Regions from separate parts of the Brevibacterium sp. VCM10 genome, predicted to be linked through region 2. Evidence: predicted binding sites of a transcription regulator. Region 2 holds the regulator's gene; each other region holds the start of a gene.
What was found. The regulator HspR, encoded in region 2, represses chaperone genes until heat shock. The targets are predictions, from matches to a motif close to AAGTTGAGTCNNNNNGACTCAACTT.

Region 1 (4,937 bases), on a different contig from region 2:
CCGCCGTTGGGGTAGAAGCCGACCGACGGCGGGTAGAGCAGAGTCCAGGTCTGGGGTTCGAAGTAGGTGAGCACCCCGCCGCGGACGGGTTCGCCCTCGGCCAAGGAACCGGAGTCGTGGGGAGTGCAGGCGCTGAGGGTGAGCAGAGTGCCGAAACCGAGACCGAGGCTCAGTACCGAGCGGCGGTCGAGGCGTCGCTGAGTCAGACGCGCTGAGGTGGAGAGACGGTGGTCCGTCATGGCAGAGGTCCTTCGGGTCAAAGGGGTGGAACAGAGGGAATTGAGTCGGATAGTTCAACAATATACGGACATTGCGATTGCCATTGACGGCAGGTAGCGGCAGTGTCCGGCGCGGGGCCCGAAGTGGATGTGCATGCCTTGAGTTAAGCGCATCCGCGCAATCCGCGTCAATCCGGGGCTTAATATTGAGACATGTTGAACACATCGAGTTTCGATCATCTGGTGATCGCCGTTCCCGACCTTGAGGAATATGTTGAGCAATCAGCGGATCTTCTGGGGGTGAAAGCGATCGACGGTGGGGCCCATCCGGGGTTGGGGACAGCCAATGTGCTGCTCGGGCTCGAGCTCGGCGATGACCTCACCGAGTCCCTCGGACTCGCGCGTCCACGTGGTGCGAACCCGCTCACATACCTCGAGATCCTCGGCCCCGACCCCGAGCAGGACCCAGCATCGGCAGCCACTCGGCTGGCCGGGATCACCTCACCGACGGTGCAGAGGTGGGCGATCCGACCAGATGATTTCGACGGACTCGTCACGGCTGCTGCGCGGTCACGGGAACCGCGCGTCCACCTCGGCGAGGTTCATGACATGACCCGACGCAAGCCGGACGGCACCGTCCTCGATTGGCGGCTGACCAGGCACACTCCGCTGCCGTGGTCGGGGATCCAGCCGTTCCTCATCGATTGGAAGGACTCCGAGCATCCGGCGAGCCAGGAGATACCCTCGGTCCGGCTTGAGCGGCTCTGGGCTTCGAGTGGGGAACCGGATGCGGTCGGCGAGGTCCTCGGCTTCTTCGGCATCGGACTCGACATCATTGCCCCGGGCGACGAAGCGGGGGAGACTGAGGGCCTACACGCTCATCTGAAAGGTCCGGGTGGATCATGGACACTCTGAACACCATCCCCGCGCAGCTCGACCACCTCATCATCACGGTGCCCGACCTCGAGGCCGGGGTCGCCGCCGTCGAAGAGGCCACCGGTCTGCGCGCGGTCCCCGGCGGTTCGCACCCGGGACGGGGGACCGCGAATCATCTCCTCGGGCTCGCCCCGGCGGGCTGGCCGGAGGCGGCGCGCACCTACCTCGAAATCCTCGGCCCCGACCCGCAGCAGGAACCGCCCGCTGACGGCACCCTTCCGCTCGACGCACATCTGGCCACCGAGCCGACCCTGCAGACCTGGGCCATCCACCCGCCGGCGTTCCTCGCGAAGGTCGCGGCCGCGAACACCGCGGGCATCGACTTCGGCGAGGTCCAGGACATGGCCCGCGATACTGCCGAAGGCGACCGTCTCGAGTGGCGGCTGACCACGCGTTCTCCGCTGCCGCGCGAGGGTGCGCAGCCGTTCCTCATCGACTGGGGCGAATCCGTCCACCCCGCCGAGGCGGCCCTGCCCACCCTCGAGCTGCTCGATTTCCGTGTGGACAGTCCAGAACCTGAGGCTGCACGGGAGGTGCTCGACGTGCTCGGGGCCGGGGACACCACTGTGGTCGAGGGGTCGGGTTGTCGCCTGCATGCGAGGCTGCGCGGGCCCGGCGGCATCTTCGAGTTCTGATCACTCGCCGAGAAACGGGCTGCGTGTCGAGAAACGGGCGCGCACACCCGTTTCTCGACACGCAGCCCGTTTCTCGATGAATCGGCACCGGATAGACTCACAGGCGTGCTCAGTCGAACCCGCCCCGTCTCCCGCCCACGCCTCCGCACCCTGACCTCCCTTGCCGCGGTCTCGCTGCTCATCGGACTGAGTGCCTGCGCGCCCGCCGCCGACGACGAGACCCGACCGACTCCGAAGGCCGCCGAGACTCCTGCCGCCTCCGCCGACCCGACGGGGGAGACCACGCAGTCGGGTGAGCCGACGGCATCCCCTTCGCCTTCCGAGACCGCGAGCCTTGACGATGCGGGAGCCGCCGGGGTGAGCGAAGACGATATCGACACCCACGGCAGCGGCCGATGGGACCGGCCGAAAGACGAGACCGGACCCAATCGTGACAAGGGAAGGACCTTCAAGGTCGCTCTGCGCGTCGAGGACAATCTGCCCATCGACGTCGACGGGGCCGGTGACTTCATCATCAGGACGTTGCAGGACGAACGCGGCTGGCAGGGCATCGACGACGTCTCCATCGAACTCGTTGATGACGGTCAGGACGTCATGATCTCCATCGCCAGCCCCGACACCGTCGACGAGATGTGTCTGCCGCTGCGGACCTTGGGCAAACTCTCGTGCCGCAACGGGCCCAACGTCATCCTCAACGCCAAGCGCTGGGTCTCTGCCACGGACGAGTTCGACGACATCGTCCAGTACCGGCAGTACCTCGTCAATCACGAGGTCGGTCACGCCCTCGGCCACGGCCACGAGTCCTGCCCCGGGCCGGGCAGGACGGCACCGCTCATGCAGCAGCAGACGAAGGGTCTGCAGGGCTGCGAGCCCAACGGTTGGCCCTCGAAGGGCTGACCGCACGTCCGCCCGTCACCGCATGTGACACCGACCTCAGCCGACTCGGGAATAACCGCGCGCCCGCCTCTGTTGATTGAGTCGTATACGCTCAACTTTGAAAGAGGAGGTCAGCTTTGGCCACATTCTTCGGACCCGCAGGCTCGGGCGGAGACTCGTTCGACGAGTTCCTCGCTCGTTTCCTCCAGGGACAGACCGGAGCCCGCCGAGGACGTTCCGTCGACATCAACCGACTGCTGAGCAAGCGCAGCCATGAGGTCATCGAGGCGGCCGCGGAGTTTGCAGGACGACACGGCCAGTCCGAGGTCGACGCACTCCACATTCTGCGCACCATGGTCGACTCCGAACCCGGAATCTCCGCCGTGCGCCAGGCAGGCGCCGACCCCGAGGCCATCGCCCATGCGATCGAAGAGCGGCTTCCGGCTGCAACCGACACCGAGGCGGATTCCACTCCCACACTGACCGGCTCCGCCCAGCGTGCCCTGCTCGATGCCTACCAGGTAGCGCGAGCCTTCGGATCGACCTACATCGATCCGGAGCACATGTTCTTCGCCTTCGTGCTCAATCAGGAGATGCCCGCCGGCCGGATCCTCGCCCAGGCGGGAGTCACCCAGGCCGCACTGCAGGCCGGCGCCGAGGCGGCCGAAGCCGCAGGCATGCACCCGGGCCAGGAGGCCGAGGGTGAGGACGGTCAGGAGTCCGTGCTGGAGAAGTTCGGCACCGACCTCACCGAACTCGCCTCCGAGGGCAGGCTCGATCCCGTCATCGGCCGAGCAGAGGAGATCGAACAGACGATCGAGATCCTCGCCCGCCGGACGAAGAACAACCCGGTCCTCCTCGGCGAGGCAGGCGTCGGAAAGACCGCGGTCGCCGAAGGCCTCGCCCAGGCCATCCATTCGGGCGAAGTTCCCAAGCAGCTGCAGGGCAAGCGCATCATCGCTCTCGACATGCCCGGAATGCTCGCCGGCACCCGCTACCGCGGTGACTTCGAGGAGCGCCTGACCGGAGCGCTGAACGAGATCGCCGATGACGGAGACATGATCGTCTTCGTCGACGAACTCCACACCCTCGTCGGTGCCGGAGGCAACGGCGAGGCGAACTCGATGGACGCCGGCAACATCCTCAAACCGCGCCTGGCCCGCGGCGACCTGCACATGATCGGCGCAACCACGCTCAAGGAATACCGCACCATCGAGAAGGACTCCGCCCTGGAGCGCCGCTTCCAGCCGGTGACCGTGGGCGAGCCGAGTGTCGAGGACGCGGTGACGATCATCGACGGACTCAAAGACCGCTACGCGGAGTTCCACGAGGTCACCTACACCGCCGAGGCGGTCCGCGCAGCCGTGGAGCTGTCGAACCGCTACATCACCGACCGGTTCCTGCCGGACAAGGCCATCGACCTCATCGACCAGGCCGGCGCCCGGATGTCGCTGGGGCGCGGACCCGCGGTCGATATCGACGCGCTCAAGCTCAAGCTCTCCGAGCTCGAAGCGGAGAAGAAGTCCGCCATCGAGGTCGAGGACTACGAGCGCGCAGGCCGTGTTCGCGATGAGATCAACGAGGTGGCCGCCCGGATCGAATCAGCCGAGAACCCGGACGCGGAGGCCGTGAAGACCGCTGCCGCAGAGGCGATCATCGGCGAGCAGGAGATCGCGCATGTGGTCTCCCGCGCCACCGGAATCCCGGCGGAGCGGATGACGCAGACTCAGAAGGCGCGTCTGGCGAACATGGAAGAGGTTCTCCACGACCGGGTGGTCGGACAGGACGAAGCCGTGACCGCAGTGTCGCGCGCCATCCGCCGCAGCCAGACCGGTATGGCCGATCCCAACCGACCCATCGGCAGCTTCCTCTTCCTCGGCCCCACCGGCGTCGGAAAGACGGAGCTGGCGAAGGCTCTGGCGCAGACCCTGTTCGACGATGAGTCGGCCATGATCCGCTTCGACATGAGCGAGTTCGGCGAACGCCACACTGTGTCCCGGCTCGTCGGTGCCCCTCCCGGCTACGTCGGCTACGACGAAGCCGGTCAGCTGACGGAGAAGGTCCGCCGTCGCCCGTATTCGGTCATCCTCCTCGACGAGGTCGAGAAGGCCCACCCGGATGCGTTCAACCTGCTGCTGCAGGTCCTCGACGACGGACGTCTCACCGACGGTCAGGGCCGCACGGTCGACTTCCGCAACACCGTGATCATCATGACCTCGAACCTCGGTTCCGAGTTCATGTCCGGCACTCCGCTGGGCTTCGCCTCCGGTGC
Region 2 (4,937 bases):
ACGGCACCAGCGCCTCCAACGCCTCGGCCTACATCGGCGATTACGACGTCACCGTCACCTGCGGCGATGACGAACTGACCGGTGACTTCTCGGTCGAGGACGACCCGAACGCCGGTGGCGGCGACGGCGATGAAGACGGCAACGACGATGGCGACAACGGAGATGCCGGCAACGGCGGGGACCTGCCTCGCACCGGTACCGAGCTGACCGGTCTCGTCGGCGGCGCCGGCCTCCTCCTCATCGGTGGAGTCGCAGTTGCCATGACCATGCGCCGCAAGAAGGTCGCCCAGGATCCCGCTGAGATCTGATAGCGAGCGACCTGAGCTCGCCCGGGCTCGATTGAGCTGGGCGTGAGACGACGAAGGGCGCGAACCCGATCGGGTTCGCGCCCTTCGTCGTCTCAGCGATGCCGGTCAGAAGACAGCTCATTCCATGCGGTCGTACCTCGAGCGCAGGGCGAGGAAGACTCCGTAGAGGACCAGGCCGAGACCCACAGCCAACAGCAGATACGGCCCGAACGGCTGATCGCGCATGCCCTTGAGCGCACCGTCGATTCCGGTGAACTCCTCCGGATCACCGGTCGCCGCGGACACCACGATGAGGATGCCCACCGACAGCAGCGTCGCGCCCTTGCCCAGATACCCGACGATGCCTGTGAAGCCGACGAGGAAGCGAGTGAACGCGCTGCGCGGCCGACGCAGCTCGTCTTTCCACTTCCGCCGCAGACCGTTGACACAGAATACGATGCCGATGATCGCAATCACGGCGCCGACGGCCATGAGGATATAAAGTCCACCCGGCGCCTTCGCCACCGTCGTCGAGGCCTGTGAACTCGACTTACCCGAATCCGCTCCTCCGCCGAAGACGAATTGGGAGAAGGTGGCCGCCACGACTACATAGGCGATGGCAGAACCGACCGTCGTGAAGAAGTCGGTCCACTGTTTCCTCCCCTGCTTCTCCTGCGGATCCCGAGTACCAGCGCCACGCAGCGATGCTGAGCCGAAGAACGCGTTGACCAGGCACCACAATGCCATCAACGCACAGCCGAGGAAGCAGACGATGATGAGCACCATGCCGAAGGGCTGCGCAGCGATCTGACCGACAGCTCCTGTCTGGTCGGCTTCGCCGCCGCCCTGCCCCAGCCCGATCGTCACAGCGGTCGCGCCGAGGATGGCGTGGACCAATCCATTGGCGATGAATCCCGCTCGGGCCATCCGCTCGAACCAGCGGCTGTCTGCGGCTTCCTGAGCCGCCGAATCAGCGCTGTCGGCGACCTGTCGAACCTTCTCTTTCTCGTCCACAGAGTCAGTGTCGCACAACACGTGTACTTTTCTGCGCCGCAATGAACTGGATTCGTCGAACAACGCGAAAAGGCGGAGTGCGCACCGAAAGTTCGGTTCGCACTCCGCCTCAGATCCGATCACTCTGACTCTGACCGGCGACTGCCGACTCAGCCGCGCCGGTACCGGTTGTACAGCACCAGCGCCCCAGGTTCGGGACGCCCCTGCGGGCGACGTCCCCTCGAGATCGAGACGACGTCTCCGCCCACAGTGCCGGCCGCAAAGACACGTGCATCGCGTTCCTGCGCCGACCGGCGTGCCCGAACCTCGTCCTCGAGCTCCTCATTGCGGTTCTTGAGCGCGTCGACCTGATTCTGCAGGTCGATGATCTTCTTGATCCCGACGAGGTTGACTCCCTCGTCCTGCGACAGCTGCTGGATCAGTCGCAACTTGGCGATGTCTTTCCCGGAATAACGCCGACCCCGGCCCGCAGTGCGTTCCGGAGAGACGAGACCCAGTCGGTCATACTGCCGCAGCGTCTGCGGGTGCATGCCCGCCAGATCCGCGGCCACCGAGATGACATACACCGCCGCACTCGATGAAATGTGCATTGTGATTCACCACCTCAGCTGGCCTTGGCTTTGTCCAGCAAGCCGGCGCGTGGGTCCTCACCTTCGGTGGCGGCCTTGAAGGACTCGACCGCTTGTTTGGCTTCCTTGGACAGATTCTTCGGCACCACGATCTGGACTGTCGCCAGCAGATCGCCGGAGCCCTTCTTCGTCTTCACACCTTTGCCCCGCACGCGCAGGGTCCGTCCCGAGGGTGTCCCCGGTGCGACCTTGACCTTGACGGGCATTCCGCCCAGGGTCGGCACCTTGACCTCAGCGCCGAGGGCCGCCTCGTCGAAGCTGATCGGCAGATCCATCCGCAGGTTGTCACCATCGCGGGTGAAAACCGGGTGCGGGCTCACGTGCACGGTGAGGATGACGTCACCGGGCTCGCCGCCGTTGGGGCTGGTCTTGCCCTTGCCGGCCAGGCGGATCTTCTGTCCGTCCTTGACCCCGATCGGGGTGCGCACGGTCAGCGGCTTACCGCCGGGCATGTTCAGCTTCACCGAGGCGCCGTCGATGGCTTCGGTGAACGACAGCGTCGTGCTCGACTTGATGTCGCCGCCCTTGACCGGAGGCTGGTAGCCGCCGTATCCGCCGCCACCGCCGAAACCTCCACCGAACCCGCCGAGCAGATCCGCCAGGTCCGGGGGAACGTCTCCCCCACCGCCGTAGGTCGTGCGGGTCCGGGTCCGTCCGCCGCCTCCGAAGAGGTCGGAGAACACGTCGTCGAATCCGCCGCCGGCGGCCCCGCCGGGCCCACCGGAACCGGCGCTGAACCGCGCGCCGCCGCCCATGGCGCGGACCTGATCGTACTGAGCCCGGGATTCCTTGTCGGAGAGCACCTGGTGGGCCTGGCCGATCTCCTTGAATTTCTCCTCGGCGTTCTCATCCCCGGGATTGGCGTCCGGGTGGTACTTGCGCGCGAGCTTGCGATAAGCCTTCTTGATCTCGGTATCGGAAGCATCCTTGGAGACGCCGAGGGTTTTGTAGAAGTCCTTGTCGAACCAATCATTCTGAGGTCCGGTATTCACCTGGCACCTCCTTTCCTTCCAATCAATCCTGTCATCACGGTATTCACTTGTCCTCTCACAATCCGCAGCCCCGGGGCACTGCCCCGAAGATCCGGACCGCCGCCGAGGCGGTTGCCTGCCCCCGTACGTCGGTGAACCGGCGTACGGGGCGGACGGCCGCCTCGGCGATCGTCGTCGTTCAGTCCTCCGGCTGCTGGACACCGACACGGGCGGCGCGGATGATGCGCTCCCCGATTCGGTAGCCCGGCTGCATGACCAGGAAGAGCGTCGGATTCTCGACCTCATCCGACGGCTGCTGCATGAGCGCTTCGTGGATGTTCGGGTCGAACTCGTCGCCGACCTCTCCGTACTGTTCGACGCCGATCTTGTTCAGCGATTCGACGAGCTTGTTCACGTGGGTCTCGAAAGGCCCGCTGACATCGCCGTTCTCGCGAGCGAGCTTGACCTCGTCGAGCACGGGGATCAGGGCCTCGACGGCCTTGATCGTGCCGCCGAGGGCCGCACGCTCACGTTCGCGGTCGGCCCGCATCCGGTAGGCCGCATATTCGGCGTTGATGCGCTTGAGGTCGGCCAGGTAGCCCGCCGCGTCCGAACCCGGTTCGGGCTCGGCCTCCGGCTCGATGTCCTCAAGCCCCGAGGCGTCGGCGGGGATGTCCACACCGAGGTCGCTGGCATCGGCTGCCTGTTCGGCATTCGGATCCGCGGTCGGCTCCTCGCCGGCCCCGGCCGAGGCCGACTGGGCGTCGGCCTCGGGACGGACCTCACCGGTGTTCGGATCGACCCGGCGCTTGTCGCTGAAGGTGAAGCCTGGCTCCTCGGACGACTTGTCGTTGCCCTCGGCAGTCATTACTTCTTCTCCTCATCCTCTTCGTCGACGACTTCGGCGTCGACGACATCGTCGTCTGCGCCTGCATCGGCGGTACCCTCACCGGCAGCTTCGGCGCCTTCGGCACCGCCCTGCTGGCTGTAGATGGCTTCGCCGATCTTCTGCTGGTTCTCCACAAGCTTGTCGTAGGCGGACTTCACGGCGTCGTCGTCTTCACCCTTGAGGGCTTCCTTGACGGCGTCGACATCGCCCTGCATCTCGGTCTTGAGCTCCTCGGGCAGCTTGTCCGCGTTGTCGGTCAGCAGCTTCTCGGTCTGGTAGGCGAGGTTCTCCGCGTTGTTGCGGACGTCGGCGGCCTCACGGCGCTTCTTGTCCTCTTCTGCGTGCTCCTCGGCCTCGCGGACCATGCGGTCGATGTCTTCCTTCGGCAGTGCGGAACCGCCGGTGATCGTCATCGACTGTTCGGTGCCGGTGCCCTTGTCGGTGGCCGACACGTGGACGATGCCGTTGGCGTCGATGTCGAAGGCGACCTCGATCTGCGGCACACCGCGCGGAGCCGGAGCGATGCCGGTCAGCTCGAAGGTGCCGAGGTTCTTGTTGTCGCGAGTGAACTCACGCTCACCCTGGAAGACCTGGATCGACACGGAGGGCTGGTTGTCCTCAGCGGTGGTGAAGGTCTCCGAACGCTTGGTCGGGATCGGGGTGTTGCGCTCGATGAGCTTGGTCATCACACCGCCCTTGGTCTCGAGTCCGAGCGAGAGCGGGGTGACGTCGATGAGCAGGACGTCCTTGCGCTCACCCACGAGGACACCGGCCTGCACGGCGGCACCGATCGCGACGACCTCATCGGGGTTGACACCCTTGTTGGGCTCCTTGCCTCCGGTGAGTTCGGTGACGACCTGGGTCACGCCGGGCATACGGGTCGAACCGCCGACGAGGACGACGTGGTCGATGTCGGACACGGAGACGCCGGCGTCCTTCATGACTGCATGGAAGGGAGCCTTGGTGCGCTCGAGGAGGTCCTTGGTCAGGTCCTCGAACTTCGCACGGGTGAGGGTCTCATCCAGGTGGATGGGGCCGTTCTCACTCATCGACAGGTACTGCAGCGAGATGTTCGTGCTGGTGGCCGAGGACAGTTCCTTTTTGGCCTGCTCAGCGGCTTCCTTGAGGCGCTGCAGAGCGGTGGCGT
Region 3 (4,937 bases), on a different contig from region 2:
TCGGAGACCGCGGCGACAGCGTTCTTCTGACCGATGAGGCGCTCACCGAGGATGTTCTCGGCTTCGAGCAGCTTCTCGACCTCACCTTGGACGAGGCGTCCTGCGGGAATGCCCGTCCAGGAGGAGACCACCTCGGCGATATCGCTGCTCGAGACCTTGTCCGAGACCATCGGATCCGAGGTCTGACCGGCGTCGGCCTGAGCCTCTGCTGCTTCGGCTTCGGCGATCTCCTTCTGCACGGCGGGGATCTCCCCGTAGAGCAGGCGGGATGCGGTCTCGAGGTCCGTGTCGCGCTGAGCCTTCTCGGCGGCCGAACGCAGTTCGTCGAGCTTCGTCTTCAGCTCACCGACCCGGTTGAGGCCGGCACGCTGGGACTCCCACGTCGCTTCGAGCGAACGCAACTCCTCCTCTTTGTCAGCGAGGTCGGCGCGCAGGGCGGTCAGGCGCTCGGCCGATGCGGAATCGGTCTCCTTCGACAGGGCCATTTCCTCCATCTTCAGGCGGTCCACGGCGCGGCGGAGCTCATCGATCTCGACCGGAGCCGAGTCGATCTCCATCCGCAGGCGGGAGGCCGCCTCGTCGACGAGGTCGATGGCCTTGTCCGGCAGCTGCCTGCCGGTGATGTACCGGTCCGACATCGTCGCCGCGGCCACCAGCGCGCCGTCATTGATCGAGACCTTGTGGTGCGCCTCGTAGCGTTCCTTGAGCCCGCGGAGGATCGCGATCGTGTCCTCGACGCTGGGCTCTCCGACGAACACCTGCTGGAACCTGCGCTCAAGGGCAGGGTCCTTTTCGATGTTCTCGCGGTACTCGTCCAGGGTCGTGGCGCCGATCATCCGCAGCTCGCCGCGGGCGAGCATCGGCTTGAGCATATTGCCCGCGTCCATCGAGGAGTCCCCGCCGGCGCCGGCTCCGACGATCGTGTGGAGCTCGTCGATGAAGGTGATGATCTGCCCGTCGGAGTTCTTGATCTCCTCGAGCACGGCCTTGAGCCGCTCCTCGAACTCGCCGCGGTACTTCGCACCGGCGACCATGGCGGACAGGTCGAGGCTGATGAGCGTCTTGTCCCGCAGCGATTCGGGCACGTCTCCGGCCACGATCCGCTGGGCCAGGCCCTCGACGACGGCGGTCTTGCCGACGCCGGGATCACCGATGAGGACGGGGTTGTTCTTCGTCCTGCGCGAGAGCACCTGGACGACGCGGCGCACTTCCTTGTCGCGGCCGATCACCGGGTCGAGCTTGCCTTCGCGGGCGGTGGCGGTGAGGTCGACGCCGAACTTCTCCAGCGACTGCAAGGTCTCCTCGGGGTTCTCCGAAGTGACCTTCTTGCCTCCGCGCAGTTCGGGCAGGGCCGCAAGCAGTGCGTCCCGGTTCGCCCCATTCGCGCGCAGCGTTTCGCCGGCGCCGTCATCTCCGGCCGCCGCTGCGAGCAGCAGGTGCTCGGTCGAAACGAACTGATCGCCCAGGGAGGTCATCTCCTCCTGCGCGAGGTTCATCATCTCGAGTCCGGCGCGGGACAGGCCCGGCTGGCTGACCGAAGATCCGCTGACCGTGGGGAACCTGCCGATCGCTGCTTCAATCGCGGTGAGCACCGACTGTGGGTCGGCGCCGACCTTCGTCAGCAGGGCCGAGGCCAGGGAGTCGGGCTGCTTGAGCAGCGCGGCCACGAGGTGGGCCGGTTCGATCTGGTTGTTGTGCCGGGCGACGACGTCGTTGACCGCAGTCTGCAGCGCCTCCCGGGATTTGGTTGTCATCTGTGCGTCCATCTGCGCATCTCCTTCTTGAATTCTGTGCTGATTTCAGCTCTCGAAAAGAACAACATCGACAAAGTTGAGTCTATTCCGCTCAACTTTGAAAATCGAGAGGAAATTCGCCGAGGCGGCCCGCCCGGATGCGTGGCGCCACCGGTCAGGGGCCGGCCCAGAAACGGGCCGGGACCGGCCCGGAAAACCAACCGGGACCGGCCCGGTCCTACCGGGTGATGACGGACTGCAGGTCGAAGCGGTGGAGCACCTTGTCCGCGACCTCCGGATCGGTGCCGCGCTCACGACGAGCTTTGAGCACCTCGGCGCGGGCGGACTGCATGGCCTTCTTCTGCACGGCCAACATCTGCTCCCGGTGTTCCTTGAACGCCATCGCCTGCTCCGAACTCGCCTGGTCATCGGTGGTTCCGCTGAGCTGATCGTGCAGGACCTTGAACCTCGCACGCAGTGGTTCGATGATGTCGTCGGGCAGGCTGTCATCGTTCTTGATCTCGCGCATCGCTGCCTTGTAGGCGCGCAGTGCAATGTCCCTGGTCGCCTGATGTTCCTTCTCCGCTTCGTCGTCGATGCCGAGGACAGCGACGACTGTCGGAAAGCTCAGGCCCGCCAGCACCAGAGTGACCAGCAGAACCACCGCCGCCGCGACGACGACATAGGACCGGCCGGGGAACGCGGCGCCGGAGGCCGTCGTGGCCGGGATCGACAGGGCGAGGGCGACTGTGGCCAGGCCGCGCATCCCGCCCCAGGTCATCAGTGTGGCATCGCGGACGCTCAAGGGTGCGGCGTCGGGATCCTCCTCGCGTCTCTTGCGTTCGATGAGTGTGCCCAGCAGCAGCCACACGAAGCGGACGGCGACGACCACGACGGCGATGAAGCCGCCGACGAGCAGCGCTCGCCCGAGGTCGGCATGCTCGGATTCGACGATGAGGCGCAGGTCGAGGCCGATGAGTCCGAAGGCGATTCCCGTGATGAGCATCTCGAGGACCTGCCACGTCGAATTCTGCGTCACCCGCTCCGCCGAGTTGCCCGCGACATCGCGGCGCCGCACCTCGAGGGCTGCGACGACGACGGCGATGACCCCGCTGGCGTGGAAGTGCTCGGCGACGAGGTAGACGCCGAAGGGCAGGACGAGCATCAGGGAGGACCGAGCGATCGTGTGATCGATCTTCTCCATCACCCACCAGGCGGCGAAGGACAGCACCAAGCCGACGAGGATCGCCACGACGGCGGAGACGACGAACGACACGGCCAGATCTGCGTAGTCCACCTCGGTGCCGGCCAATACCGCGGCCATCGCGGTCTGGAAGATGACCAGGGAGGCGGCATCGTTGAACAGGCCCTCGCTCTGCAGGGTCGACATGATGCGGCGGGGGATCGACACGGTGCTGGCCACGGCTTCGACAGCGACCGGGTCGGGTGGGGCGAGCATGGCGCCGAGCGCGATGGCCGCGGCGATCGTGATTCCGGGGATGAGGAAGACCGCGGACCCGGCGACGGCGGCCACGGTCACCCCGACCAAGGCCACGGACATGCCGAGGATCGTGCGCCACCGGATCGCGAACAGCGCCCACGACGTCTTCTGTGCGGCGGCGAAAAGCAGGGGCGGCAGGAAGAGAGGGAGGACGAGCTCCGGATCGATGGCCACCTCGGCGAAAGTGGGGATGAACGCGCCGGCGATGCCGATGAGGACCATGAGCGCCGGCCACGGAAGCTTGAGCTTCTGCCCCAGACCGACCACCACCGAGGTGGCGGCACCGAATCCGATGATCATCAGCAGTGTGGTCATGCCAGTCCCTCCGAATCGCTCCCACCGCAGCAGATGTGTCCGGAGGCGGGCGGAAATCGTCGGCGCAGATTCCGCGCCGGGCCCGGCGACCTTTGGCAGAATGAGGCTATGTCGGAATCAATTGTATTCGCGCTGCTCGACGACGGGGTCGCGTCCGTGACGATCAATCGGCCATCCACGCGCAACGCGCTGTCGCTTCACGTGATGGAATCCCTCATCGACACCCTCACCGAGGTGGCCGACCGCACCGATGTGCGCGCAGTCATCTTGTCGACCGCCGGCCATGTGTTCAGCTCCGGTCATGACCTCACCGAGATCCGCGGGGCGGATCTGGAGACCCAGCAGGTCACGTTCGATGCCTGTGCACGGCTGATGCAGCTGATCCGATCAATCCCGCAGCCGGTGATCGCGCAGGTCCAGGGCGTGGCCACGGCGGCCGGCTGCCAGCTGGCGGCGACCTGCGATCTGGCCGTCGCCGCCGAATCCGCCAGGTTCGCGACGCCGGGCGTGAAGATCGGGCTGTTCTGTTCGACGCCGATGGTGGCGCTCTCCCGTGCGGTGCCGGCGAAGCAGGCGATGCGGATGCTGCTGACCGGTGACTTCGTGACCGCCGAGGATGCGCTGACGTTCGGTCTCGTCTCGGATGTCGTCGCCGATGCCGATCTGGAGTCGGCCACCGTGGAATTGGCTCGCAAGGTCGCGTCCGCCTCGTCGGCTACAGTTGCCCTAGGAAAGGCTGCGTTCTACGAACAGCGGGAACTGCCTGTGGCCGATGCCTATGCGCGGATGTCGCAGGTGATGGCGGACAACGCCGTCGCAGCCGATGCGCAGGAGGGGATCGATGCCTTCCTGAACAAGAGGGAACCGCAGTGGCAGCACCGCCGCTGAGGCGGAGGGTGTGACGATGAGAAGAGGACCGTCGTGTCGGTGATAGTGACCGGAGCCAGCGGCTTCATCGGCGGTGCCATTGCACGGGCGCTCGCCGATCGGGACGAAACGGTCTATGCTCTGTGCCGGAGAGACCCCGAGATCCCCGGGGTGAACTTCCAACACTGGGACATCACACAACCCGCTCCCGCGTCGGTGACCTCGTTGGCCAAGAGCGTGACCGCGGTCTTCCACTGTGCCGGAATCTCTTCGGTCAGCGCCGATGACGACGATCTCTACGCCGTGAAGGTGACGGGCACGCGTCATGTCCTCGATGCCTTCCCGGTCGCCCGGATCGTCCACCTGTCCTCGACGACGGTGTACTCCGAGACCGAACCCCACACCGAGCTGTGGGAGGAGGCCGGGCCGAAGGATCCCAGTGAATTCGCCGACGCCTACTCCCGCACTCACGCTCTCGCCGAGCAGCTTGTCATGAGGATCCGCCCCGATGCCGCGATTCT

Region 1: the regulator HspR is predicted to act here: its motif matches at 2,760-2,784, upstream of AD89_RS0111005 (ATP-dependent Clp protease ATP-binding subunit).
Region 3: the regulator HspR is predicted to act here: its motif matches at 1,828-1,852, upstream of clpB (ATP-dependent chaperone ClpB).

Annotation. Positions count from the first base shown of each region.
Region 1 is NZ_JAJB01000034.1:36,372-41,308, forward strand. Features, by position in the region: gene AD89_RS0110980 (TIGR04028 family ABC transporter substrate-binding protein) at 1-239, opposite strand, end outside; gene AD89_RS0110990 (VOC family protein) at 432-1,133, shown strand; gene AD89_RS0110995 (VOC family protein) at 1,121-1,789, shown strand; gene AD89_RS0111000 (DUF3152 domain-containing protein) at 1,895-2,686, shown strand; gene AD89_RS0111005 (ATP-dependent Clp protease ATP-binding subunit) at 2,803-4,937, shown strand, end outside.
Region 2 is NZ_JAJB01000080.1:9,416-14,352, reverse strand. Features, by position in the region: gene AD89_RS19480 (lipoprotein 17-related variable surface protein) at 1-308, shown strand, start outside; gene AD89_RS0116980 (DUF1206 domain-containing protein) at 426-1,301, opposite strand; gene AD89_RS0116975 (heat shock protein transcriptional repressor HspR) at 1,451-1,891, opposite strand; gene AD89_RS0116970 (DnaJ C-terminal domain-containing protein) at 1,906-2,922, opposite strand; gene AD89_RS0116965 (nucleotide exchange factor GrpE) at 3,101-3,769, opposite strand; gene dnaK (molecular chaperone DnaK) at 3,769-4,937, opposite strand, start outside.
Region 3 is NZ_JAJB01000035.1:92,447-97,383, reverse strand. Features, by position in the region: gene clpB (ATP-dependent chaperone ClpB) at 1-1,766, opposite strand, end outside; gene AD89_RS0111515 (Na+/H+ antiporter) at 1,972-3,549, opposite strand; gene AD89_RS0111510 (enoyl-CoA hydratase) at 3,658-4,437, shown strand; gene AD89_RS0111505 (NAD-dependent epimerase/dehydratase family protein) at 4,471-4,937, shown strand, end outside.